Regions from separate parts of the Paenibacillus sp. SEL3 genome, predicted to be linked through region 2. Evidence: predicted binding sites of a transcription regulator. Region 2 holds the regulator's gene; the other holds the start of a gene.
What was found. The regulator LexA, encoded in region 2, represses DNA repair genes until DNA is damaged. The targets are predictions, from matches to a motif close to CGAACATATGTTCG.
Positions count from the first base shown of each region.

Region 1: a site for LexA is predicted at 3,249-3,262, ahead of ACYCS5_RS01330 (DNA polymerase IV). Genes of this name have one in related genera too.

Region 1 is NZ_CM137725.1:256,266-262,566, reverse strand. Features, by position in the region: gene ACYCS5_RS01355 (MBL fold metallo-hydrolase) at 1-879, shown strand, start outside; gene ACYCS5_RS01350 (sulfurtransferase TusA family protein) at 897-1,124, shown strand; gene ACYCS5_RS01345 (sulfite exporter TauE/SafE family protein) at 1,462-2,226, shown strand; gene ACYCS5_RS01340 (DsrE/DsrF/DrsH-like family protein) at 2,311-2,784, shown strand; partial or broken gene ACYCS5_RS01335 (metal-sensing transcriptional repressor) at 2,855-3,093, shown strand; gene ACYCS5_RS01330 (DNA polymerase IV) at 3,294-4,562, shown strand; partial or broken gene ACYCS5_RS01325 (Y-family DNA polymerase) at 4,947-5,420, opposite strand; gene ACYCS5_RS01320 (transglycosylase domain-containing protein) at 5,637-6,301, shown strand, end outside.
Region 2 is NZ_CM137725.1:6,485,901-6,492,201, reverse strand. Features, by position in the region: gene ACYCS5_RS29220 (GNAT family N-acetyltransferase) at 1-258, opposite strand, end outside; gene ACYCS5_RS29215 (hypothetical protein) at 489-629, opposite strand; gene ACYCS5_RS29210 (hypothetical protein) at 670-834, opposite strand; gene ACYCS5_RS29205 (hypothetical protein) at 1,070-1,372, opposite strand; gene lexA (transcriptional repressor LexA) at 1,656-2,282, opposite strand; gene ACYCS5_RS29195 (LysM peptidoglycan-binding domain-containing protein) at 2,469-2,837, shown strand; gene ACYCS5_RS29190 (DUF896 domain-containing protein) at 2,946-3,152, shown strand; gene ACYCS5_RS29185 (hypothetical protein) at 3,273-3,782, shown strand; gene ACYCS5_RS29180 (HAD family hydrolase) at 3,938-4,732, shown strand; gene ACYCS5_RS29175 (1,2-dihydroxy-3-keto-5-methylthiopentene dioxygenase) at 4,832-5,374, opposite strand; gene metH (methionine synthase) at 5,656-6,301, shown strand, end outside.

The sequences.
Region 1 (6,301 bases), 340 kb from region 2:
GTCGAAGCGGGCAGAACCAATGTGTATTACCTGGAAGGCGGTATGAAATCGTGGAGCGAGTACCTGGAGCCGGTGAAGATTGGTGACCTAAAGAGCGGTGGATCTCTGTACCAGTTCGTCCGGATCGGCAAGGGCTGTCTCTCCTACATGGTCATTTCGGACAGTGAGGCTGCCGTCATCGATACGCTTCGAATGACCGACGTGTTTGAACAGTTTGCCAAGGAGCAAGGCGCACAGATTAAGCACACTCTTGATACGCATCTGCATGCCGATCATATTTCCGGTGGCAGGAAGCTTGCGAAGCAAACAGGTGCCACCTACTGGTTGCCGCCTAAGGATGCAGAAGAAGTAACATTCAGTTACGAGAAGCTGGAAGAGGGACGAGACATCACGGTTGGCGGTACAACAATCCGAATCCAGCCGATATACTCGCCTGGTCATACGATCGGCAGCACTTCGTTTATCATTGATGATCAGTACCTGCTCACCGGAGACATCCTGTTTATCGAATCGATTGGTCGTCCCGATTTGGCCGGAAAGGCAGAGGATTGGGTAAGTGATCTCCGTGAAACACTCTACAGCCGCTATAAAGAGCTTTCACGGGAATTAATCGTATTGCCAGCCCATTTTGGCAAAGTGACTGAGCTGGGAGAGGGCGGCAAGGTGATGGCTAAGCTGTCTGACCTGTACCGCAATAATCCGGGTCTGAATATTAGGGAAGAGGATGAATTCCGACGCACTGTAAGTGAAAACCTGCCCCCGCAGCCTAATGCTTACCAGGAAATACGCCAAACGAATATGGGTAAAGCAACCCCTAGTGAAGAGAAACAACGTGAAATGGAAATCGGTCCTAACCGCTGTGCCGTTCATGATAAATAAAGGAGAGATGAATGAATATGAAAACAGATCTTGTAGTGGATACTAAAGGAATGGCATGTCCGATGCCGATTGTGAAGGCGAAAAAAGCGCTGGGTACATTGGCTTCCGGCCAAGTGATGGAAATATTGTCTACGGACAAAGGCTCCGTTAACGACTTCCAAGCTTGGGTGAAGCAAACGAATCACGAGCTGCTTAGCCATGAGGAAGAAAACGGAATTTATAAATTTTATGTAAAGAAGGTGTAAACAAATAAGCGAACACGCTAAGCGTGTTCGCTTATTTCAAGCCGGTCATAAATAATCGTAACACCAAGTGTGCAATAGTTTTCTTCCTTATAATGACCCTGTGGACAGGATTTTGTACAGCAAGCGGAATTGCTCATGACTTGCAGCCTGTTGCTGCAAACGGGGCATCTGTCTTCAAGTAATGATTTTAATATGGTCAGCATACGTTATTCCCCATTTCTTATAAGTTTACTTGGTATTATTATAACCTGTATGATGTGCTTCGTATACTGTTTTTATTGAAGCCAGTACTTGAACGGAAAGGGAGATACCTTTGGAATATTTACTTTTCATCGTCATGATTATACTTGGATTGGTAGGCTCTTTTTTTTCAGGGCTGTTAGGGATCGGCGGAGCCATTATCAACTATCCGCTGTTGATGTACGTACCGTCTATGCTTGGTGTTGCCCACTTTTCGCCGCATGAGGTGTCTTCCATCAGCATGTTTCAGGTTTTTTTCGCCTCGTTGACTGGTGTTTTGGCGTTTCGAAAGAAAAGTAAAAATGGGTCATCGATCGTGCATAAGGGGTTAGTGTCCTATATGGGCAGCAGTATTCTTGCGGGCAGTCTCATCGGCGGTTTTGTCTCCAGCATGATTAACGAGGGCATTATTAACCTGCTTTATGGCATTCTTGCGGTTTTGGCTGTCATTCTCATGCTGATTCCCCGCAGAGGCACAGAAGAACAGGTGCAAGAACTGCGCTTTAACAAGTGGATTGCCGTAGGATCTGCTTTTGTGGTAGGGATCGTATCTGGGATCGTAGGTGCTGGAGGAGCGTTTATCCTTATCCCGATTATGCTGACAGTTCTTAGGATTCCGACGCGTACAACCATCGCTTCTTCACTGGCTATCGTATTTATATCTGCGATTGGCGGAGTCCTCGGTAAAATTAGCGGCGGTGCAATCCCCCTCTTGCCGACCGTATTTACTGTCATCGGAAGCGTGATTGGTGCGCCGCTTGGCTCCAAAGTAAGTTCTAAAATCAATGTTAAGGTGCTTAGATACGGCTTGGTTGTGCTGATTGCCCTTACAGCTATAAAGGTTTGGTCCTCCATTCTTTAAGATATAGCAGAAAGAGTTACATCAACATTTCACATATAATACCTATAGGGGTATTGGTACAAAACGAAAAGGAGTTTAAATACGATGGCAGAAAAATCAACGATCGTCCTTTTCAGCGGCGATTTGGATAAAGTAATTGCAGCGTTTATTATTGCAAATGGTGCGGCAGCAGATGATCATGAAGTGACGATCTTCTTTACCTTTTGGGGATTAAACACACTTCGTAAAGACGAGATTGTGAAGACGAATAAAGGCTTGCTTGAAAAAGCTTTCGGCTGGATGATGCCACGAGGCGCAAAGAGGCTCGGACTGTCAAAGATGAATTACGCTGGGCTTGGCCCACAAATGATCAAGCATGTCATGAAGAAGAACAATGCACTGTCCTTGCCGCAGCTCATCGAGCTTGCGCAGGAGCAGGGAGTGAAACTCGTAGCGTGCACTATGACTATGGATCTCCTTGGCTTGAAACAGGAGGAATTGATCGATGGTTTGGAATATGCAGGTGTGGCTGCTTACCTGGGAGACGCGTCGAACGGTAAGGTGAATCTGTTTATTTAAGAAGTGTATGAGTTTAATTCTTTACTCTATATTATACCTATATCGGTATGTTAGAGAGGAGCAGACTAAAATGGAATACAATTATCGGAATTGATGAAAACACGCCTTCGCCGAATTGAAGGACAAATTCGAGGCGTGTTACGGCTAATGGAGGAAGGGAAGTCCTGCAAGAAAGTGGTTCCACAGTTGTCCACCGTACGTAACGCTTCCGATAAAGCCATTGCCCAGATCGTGGCGGAAAATCTGCAGCAGTGTATCCTGACTGAGCAAGCCGCCGGTAAAGACACGACTATTTCCATTGGGGGATAGTCCCTCTTTAGCTTTTTAACAACAAGGAGCAAGTTTCTTTGACTTCATTACCTATGGAGAAAATCATTTAAACTCCTCAATCTTTTCACTTGCAAATTATACAAGTCCTATAAATTACCTGAATACAGAACTCGTGTTTGGCATTATAATAATCAAGAACGCATGTTCGTATATACGTAATCGGTTTTGGAGGGTACAGCATGACTAAAACAACTGAGCGGACAATTCTTTTGGCGGATTGTCAGAGTTTTTATGCGAGTGTAGAAAAAGCTTCTTACCCAGAGTACAAAAATAAACCGCTTGCGGTAGCAGGCGATCCTGCACGCAGGTCTGGAATTATTTTAGCAGCATGCCCTATGGCCAAAAGTTTCGGGGTGTCTACAGCAGACCGGCTCGGTGAAGCCCTCAACAAATGTCCTGAGCTTGTGATCGTCCGTCCCCGTATGAAACATTATATTGATGTCTCTTTAGCAATTACGGATATATACAAGGAATACACCGATCTAGTAGAGGTGTTTAGTATCGATGAGCAGTTTCTGGACATTTCGGGTAGTTTTAAAATTTTTGGAGATTCTTTAACCGTTGCAAGAGAAATTCAAAAGAAGGTTCTTTTACAAACCGGAGTTTGGGTACGAATAGGAATCAGTTCCAATAAGGTTCTTGCCAAAAGCGCAACTGATATTTGGGCTAAAAAAATTAAAAGCGGTATATTCACGTTGCCCAAGACAGAATTAGAGCAGCTACTCTGGCCACAGCCAGTTAATAAAATGTTTGGGGTAGGTTCGCGGATGTCGTCCCATTTTGAGCGGCTTGGTATGACGACCATTGGTGATATCGCTAGAACGTCTCTACCAGACCTTAAGTCTAAATTCCGCGTTCGTTTTGGAAAACAGTCGGATATACAGGCGGAGGTCATGTGGAAAACAGCCAATGGTCTAGATGAGAGTCCTGTAGCTCCGTATACCCTCAGTTCTCCACAAAAGTCGGTAAGCCATATGATGACCCTACCCCAAGATTATTTGGAACCAAATGAAGTAGAGACCATCCTGCTTGAACTCTCGGAAGAAGTTTGTCGAGACAGTCGTCGTAAGGGGTACATGGGCTCTGTCGTGACCGTTAGTTGTACATGCAGTCCATATGAGGCTCCCACCGGATTTTCCAGGCAAATAAAGCTAACAGATCCGACTAACAATACGAATAAAGTGTACAACGCAGCAAAAAAAATATTTTATAATTTTTGGAACGGTATGCCGATACGACGCTTAGGTGTCACTTTAAGTGGGTTGGTTGACGACCAAACTTATCAACTTTCCTTCTTTGAGGATCATGAGCGTATCCGCTCCTTGGAAGAAGCAACAGATAAAATTAAAGAACGCTATGGTAGCGAAGCTATCATAAGAGCGTCCTCTTTGACCCAAGCTGGTCAGGCACTAGAGAGATCCCTAAAAATCGGGGGGCATTATAAATAAACAGGTATTAAAACTAATACATCCAGTAAATTCGATCTTTCACTATTAGTACAGTGTAAATTCCTGATTATTGGAACCAAGCTATCCGTTAGTTCAATAAAAAGGGTGCTTCCGCACCTTTGCTTGGGTCACGTCCTCATCATTATATTCCATTTAAATTATTAATTAAAGAACATACGCGGGTAGCATGTAGTGCTCTAAAAGAAGCCTTATCTTAGTCTAAGCAATAAGAAATACTTGGACATCTACAACTAAATTTTTAATCTAAAACTTTTTTCGAAAGCAATAAACAAAGAAATTGAATAATGTACATTACTTTAGTCGTTAAATATCTTGTTCCTACAGGATTTTATAATTATGTACAAGATATTTTGTGTGTCTTAGCGCCGTTTTAGCCAGCATTTTGTTGGAGCTGATGCCAATTCGAATCCATACTCCTGTTTGTGCCAGTACCTTTTGCTGAATTTCACTTGCAATACTCACCGGATCTCCGAACAGAGAGAGACTTCCGCTCATATCCAGAAACTGTTCATCAATGCTGAAAACTTCAACCAAATCCGTATATTCATTATAGATTTCTGTTATTTTTAATGAGACATCGATATAATGCTGCATACGCGGGCGTACAATGATAAGGTCAGGACATTTTTTCACCGCTTCTCCCAGACGTTCTGCTGTAGATATACCGTATTTTTTGGCCAGCGGACATGCAGCTAAAATAATGCCTGAACGAAGTGCAGGGTCACCGGCCACAACGAGTGGCTTATGTTGGTATTTGGGATCATCTGCTTTTTCGATGCTGGTATAAAAACTTTGGCAGTCCGATAAGAATATGGTTCTATTTCTGCGTTCCTTCAAAAATTCGACCTCCTCTCCTGATAGGTGTTGATCATCCTACCAAAATATTCTTGAATGTATACTCTTATAGTAGTATTATATACGGAACAAGTGTTCCTAATACAAATGTATTTTTTGGAATGTTAGAGTTTACGTAAAACCTAACATGGCGTATCATAATATCTTGAGCAAAAACAAGTGGAAATGAATGAATATTGAGGGGAGAAAACCATTTTTATGAACCCAAAACGTCGACCATCATCTCAAAAACGCAGTAGGTGGCGTATTTTTGGCAGAGTTTTGCTAATTAATATCAAGTGGTTCTCGTTTGCGGGTGTACTTGGATTGCTATTTGCTGGAGGTCTTATATCCGGCTATGTAGCGGCACTGGTTCATGATGAACCTGTACGATCACGTCAGTTGATATATGAAAAGGTAAATGAGAACGCTCTGACCAGCTTTGTGTTTTTTAATGATCAGGTAACTCCGGTTGGAAGAATGCGCATGGAGGAGGATCGACAGCTCGTTGATCTGAAGGATGTCCCTCAGTCGATTGTGGACGCCCTCATTTCAACGGAAGACAGCCAATTTTATGAGCACCGTGGTGTGGATTTAAAGGGAACAGCTCGTGCCGTTAAGCAGAAGCTTTTGAATGAAAACCGCCAAACAGGCGGCAGCACACTGACGCAGCAGGTAGCCCGAAGGGTTTTTCTCAGTCTGGATAAGACGGACAGCCGCAAGGTGAAGGAAATGCTGCTAGCATTGCGTATGGAACGGTTTATGGGCAAGGATAAAATATTAACGGCTTACTTAAACAAAATGCCTTTTGGTAATGGTTCCGCTGGTTACAATTTATATGGAATCAAGTCTGCTTCGTTAGGAATTTTCAATGTAAGTGATCT
Region 2 (6,301 bases):
AGTACAAAGTTTAATTTTCCCAACACAGTCGTTCTCATCATAATATAAAAAAATAGATTTTCCTTGTTCATTAATATAACTGATATCGACGTCATCATCCTCATACTGTTTAAAATATGGTTCGGGAAAACTTTCTTCTATATATGACCAAATGTTGTTCTCGTATTTAGGTATAATTTTTCCTGACACAATAAAGCCGTTATTCTCATTTGACTTTTTAAAATCCCCCATATATGAAAGTGACATTTTAATTATCATGGCTTGTCTCCTCCTGGTTTAATTTCTCTATGCACATTATTCTAAAAGAGAACACGTTTTCCTGTCTGTTAGATTTATAAAAAGTGTAAAATGGTAGCGACTGTTCAACTATGTGTGATATTTTAGATCCCCCTCCGCTTGCTTAAATGATTCATAGCAGTAGTTAGGTGTGCTATTTAACACAAAAAAAGCAGGAAGAATTCCTCCCGCTTTTTGCATGGAAACAATTATTAACGTCTGCGTTGTCTATCGTTTACGCTAAACAAATTAACAGCCAGTGCGTTACCTCTTGCACGCGCAGTGGCTCTTTGATTGGAACGGATGTTCAATCTTCTTCTTCTTAAATCACGTCTGCAATGTCTTCTGCTCATAATATCACCTCCCTTCAAGAAATGAAGGTGCGGTTGAATCTTAGTGGCGTTTATGCTTACGCTTGGAAATTTTGATATTCAAGGCATTGGTTGCTAGTGCATTTCCGCTTCCTGTTTTAGCAGCTGCGGCTTGAAAGACTTTAACGACCAGATATCTGTTTTTCCCGATGCGATGCTTATACGTTTTAACTCTATTTCTGATCATCTGCATATCTCCTTTGCTTAGTTCTGCTATATATATATGTCAATTGTGATAGTAATGTATCAGCATAAATCTATTAGAAGCAAAAAGAAGCTAGTACCTATATCCCTAAAGGTTAACAAAAAAACTCATGCGAACCTGTCTTCGCCTTTTCAACTTTACGTTGCAGGAGATGTTACAGGCAGGTCGGCATGAGTCTAATGTGTAGAATAAAGATAATATGCAGTTTGTATGAAAATTATTTACTATTAAGGGTGTTAAGTTTTTTTTCGTAGTACGCCTCTTGGGCAAGAATATGATTCAGTTGTTCTGAGAGCTGTTTATATTCTTGGCTGGCCTCTGGGTAATTATTTCTTTCGGAAATTACAGCTTCAAGTTGCTTTTCTAAATACCTGAAATGGATGAGTATTTGTATGTACTGAATACGATCGTAGGTTGTTATGTGTGATTTCTCTTCTGCATACAAATGATCCATTGTTGGAACTGCACAGCTTACGACGATAAATATCATAACAAACGCTGAAATTATTATTTTTTTCATTTAATTCCTCCTACAGAGCTATGAGTAATTAATATACCATATTTAGCTAAAAGAAAGAAAGATCTATTAGTTTTGCCCACAACAGTATAGCTGTTCAAGATCAGTGGGGGATTATTTGAGACGATGAGGCTGATTTTATAGTAGATACAATAGGAATAGGTTGCTAAAAGGAAAGAATAGTTGTGAGATACATAGTAAGCATAATAACAATACAAAACCGGCTTGCCCTAGGCAGCCGGTTTTGTATTAGGGGATAGAATAACGGGGAAGGAAGAACGAGAAATCAGTGGAAGTCCCGGAAGAGTCCTACAACTTTGCCCAAAATACTGACGTGTGTCAGACGAAGCGGTTCAAAGGCTGGATTTTCAGGTTGAAGCCGGATATGATCTTTTTCTTTGTAGAAGGTTTTAACTGTAGCTTCGTCTTCATCTGTCATAGCTACAACAATATCGCCATTATCAGCGGTCTGCTGCTGACGTACGATTACATAGTCTCCGTTAGCAATCCCAGCCTCAATCATGCTTTCGCCTACAACAGATAACATGAATATTTTATCCTCACCAACAAAGTGTTGGGGAAGAGGAAAGTAATCTTCAATATTTTCTGTCGCCGTAATAGGAAGACCAGCGGTTACTTTGCCGACGACGGGGACACGACTAATGGAGTAATTAATCAAGTTGCTGTTATCCGATTCGTCTTGACCGAGTAACTCAATAGCCCGTGGTTTTGTAGGATCGCGGCGAATGAGTCCTTTTTTCTCTAAACGATCCAAATGACCGTGAACCGTAGAACTGGAGGCCAATCCGACAGCCTCGCCTATTTCGCGTACAGAAGGGGGGTATCCCTTTAGACGCACTTCATTGCGGATAAATTCAAGAATGGCCTGCTGGCGGCTCGAAATCTTAGACATACCGTATCAACCCCATTTAGTAACGTTTGGGAAAATTATAGCATAGAACCTCCGTTCGTACAAACATAAGTTCTAAATAATCCCTAAAAAAATTGCGAACTTTTGTTCTCTTTTCTATTGAACAAAACAAACGTTCGTGTTATATTGTGAAAACATAAGAACAAACGTTTGGAGGACACAACCATGATGAAATATAGCACCTATCAAAGTATTTTTCCAATGAATATAGAAAATTTACAGGAGACCCGAAAAGAGGGTAGGGCGCGTTTTATGCAGATTATTACCCATACTCTTTTACTTAAGCTTCTTATTATAGTGATTGTTGCTTGGATTGCAGGAGCAGGTGTACTTACGGTTTTCGCGGCTCCTTCAGCTTCCAAGGAAGAAGTGACTAAACTGACAGTACAACCTGGGGATACGTTGTGGCAGATTGCCGCGAATCATAAACCGGAACGAATGGATACACGAGTATATATAGAAGGAATTGTGCGGATTAACGGTTTAGAGGATCGGGGAGTGCAGGCAGGTCAGGTACTCAAGCTTCCTGACTTATGATCTATAGACTATTAGAGCTTGTCAGGGAGCGTAATGCGGGAGCCTTGACAAGCTCTTTTCTACATGTCAAAGTGTATTATATCTTTGCTTTTTTGGAGGGGACACAATTTGGATATAGACAGCTTGGTACAGCGCATTAATGAATTAGCGCGCAAAGCAAAATCCGAGGGATTAACAGAAGAGGAAACCACAGAACGTGCCAATCTTCGGGAAATTTATTTAGGTAACATTCGTCGTAATTTTCGGCAGCAGCTAGAAACGATTGAATTTGTGGACGATGATACATCGAAGGGAAATGACGGGCTGAAGCATTAATGTTGTTAAAGCGCCCAAGCCTGCAATTTGCCTTTTGTTTTAGGTACCTCTCATGGTATCTATATAGATCAGCTTTGAGGCAATTGTTTTAATGTAATATATCTGGGAAGGAATTGAGAGATGGCCCGATCATTTGAAAGAAAAGTACGCAAAAACACAGCGCATTTAAATAAATCGCGCAAAAAGCAAGGTATTCAAACCATTAGCGGCGCAGGTTCTGCAATGGATATTTTTCGTGGCCGTAATATTACTGTGCCAATTATGCTGGCTGGTCTTTCTGTATTGTACATGCTTATGAGTTACTTTTTGACTAAGACCGGTATGCGAGGGATGGATTGGCTTGTATTCGGCCTGTACTTGATGCTGGCTGTTATCTTTTTTATCCGTCGTCCTTATCTGAAAGTGGGAAAGGATACTCTCTATATGCTGAAAGGTGGTAGAGAACGTCCAATGACGGCAGGGGACATGAAAGCCATCAAGATTGAAAAGGGTTACGTAACCGTTGAAAGAAAAGGTAAGGGTGGTAATTTCATTTTCACAAAATCATTAGGTCGCTATGACACGGATGCCATTGCAGAGCGACTTGAGAAGTTTGCGCTATCCAATCAGATACAGGTTGACAAGAAATAACTGATTTAGCCTGTAGCTCTGTAACAAAGGCCGTATGATGTTATTTCATATAACATGCTGCGGCCGCTTGCTTAATATGGGCACACATAACGATTCAAATGCTTAATCAAGCAAATAGGCGTACATATACTGTGGAAAGAGAGTGGATAATTCAGATGACGATTCAGGCGGTAATGTTTGATCTTGATGATACCCTTTTGTGGGATGAACGTAGTGTAGAAGAGGCATTTGATGCAGCGTGTCAAACAGGCTCCCGTGAAGCAGGTGTTGATCCAAAAGCTCTGGAGGAAGCCGTACGTAAAGAAGCACGCGCTTTGTATGAATCCTATGAAACCTTTAGTTTTACTCAAATGATCGGCATTAATCCGTTTGAAGGATTGTGGGCGAATTTTACAGCGGGTGAGCAACCTGAATTCCGTCAATTGGAACAGTTGGCCCCTGTTTATCGAAAGGAATCATGGCGCAGAGGACTCCAGCAACTAGGGATAGATAATGAGAAGTTGGCGGAAAAGCTGGCTACCCAATTTGCTTCGGAAAGACGCGCACGTCCCCATGTATATGAAGAAACGTTTGAAATTCTAGAACAATTGAAGGGACAATACAAGCTGTTATTATTGACAAACGGTTCCCCTGATTTACAACAGGAGAAACTGGATGGAGTTCCTCAATTAGCTCCTTTCTTTGATCATGTGGTCATTTCAGGTTCATTTGGTCGAGGCAAGCCGGATCCGTCTATATTCCAGCATGCGTTGGGGCTTCTTGGTATTGAGCCTGAACATGCTTTAATGGTAGGAGATAAGCTGACGACTGATATTCAAGGAGCGTTGGCAGCAGGTGTTCACTCGGTGTGGGTGAACCGAAACGCCAAAACCAATACCACAGAGATCAAGCCGAAGTTTCAAATCAAGCATCTGTCTGAATTGGATGGAATTATTCAGTCGTTAAAGTAAGAAATCTACACCTTTAGAAACGAGTATTAAGAAAACTCCCTTCGCTCGATTGTCACAGAGCAGAGGGAGTTTTTTATTTACACAAGGATAAATTCGTAATTATGCTTTAATGAAGGTTGGATCTTCGAACGGTTCCGCAATCCAGCCATTTTCTTCAATGAACAAGCGGACTGCTACGATCTTTTGATTCTCCATTAAAGTGAAGAAGTGAGGTATATTTTCGGGTACGGAGATAACGTCCCCCGGTGAAAGCTCTACGTTAAAATAGTCGATCTCTTCAGGTCCTTTAATAATAAAGATGCCTTTACCAGCGATAATGGCACGGATTTCATCCTCGGTATGGGTGTGAATTTGCTCAAACTTGGCCAGCAACTCGTCCAAATTCGGCGTTGCTTCAGATAGAGTGATAACGTCCCATATTTTATATCCGCGACGTGCGGCTAAATCCTTGATTTCGGGTTCAAATGTTTTGAGAACAGCGGCCTTTTGATCATCTGTTAAGGTAAAGTTCTCTTGCAGCTCCCCGGACAATTTGGAAGCATCCCAATGTTCATACAATATCTCGTGACTCTCCAGAAATTCACGTACTTGTTCTTCACCGCTAATTCTTTCATTCGTATTACGTATTAAGATTTCGGCCATGTATTTATCCCCTCTTTTCCACTTGGATTAATGTTATATAAAGAATACCATGTCTTGAAACGTTGTACAATACAGGATTTCAACATTTTATAATGCAAATGAACATAGCTAAAGGATGCAGGGTTAAGTACGTTTAATAATGCTACAAACTATAAAAATGGATAAGAGAAGTCGTTTTTACAAAGAACAACCTGTATAAAACGTATGTTTTTACTTCAATCTATCTAAATGATACGGTTTCTGCTAAACTAGGATTTAACGTTTTGCGGGGGTGAAGAAATTTGGATAAAGTTAGCTTGCAGGATGCATTACAACGAAGAATACTCCTTCTTGATGGGGCCATGGGCACCATGATTCAACAGGAAGACCTTTCCCCCGATGATTTTGGTGGGGAAGAGCTGGAGGGCTGTAATGAAATGCTGGTCTTAACGAGACCGGATGTCATTCAAGGGATTCATGAAGCATACTTGAAGGCCGGAGCAGACCTAATTGAAACGAATACATTTGGAGCAACATCCGTCGTTTTGGCGGATTACGATATACCAGAACGTGCCCGTGAAATTAATCTGGTGGCGGCCAAGCTGGCGCGTAACGCGGTGGATAAATACAGCACTGCGGACAAGCCTCGTTTTGTAGTAGGAGCTATGGGCCCAACCACGAAAACCTTGTCTGTCACAGGCGGTGTTACATTTGCTGAGCTGATTGACAGCTATCAAGAGCAGGCCTTGGCACTTATTGAAGGCGGCGTGGATGTACTCCTTTTGGAGACCTCACAGGATACGCTTAACGTCAAGGCTGGAAGCATCGGAATTCGGCAGGCTTTTGAGCAGACAGGTATCGAGCTTCCGCTAATGATTTCAGGCACGATTGAGCCTATGGGAACGACGTTGGCCGGACAAAATATCGAATCCTTTTGCATATCACTTG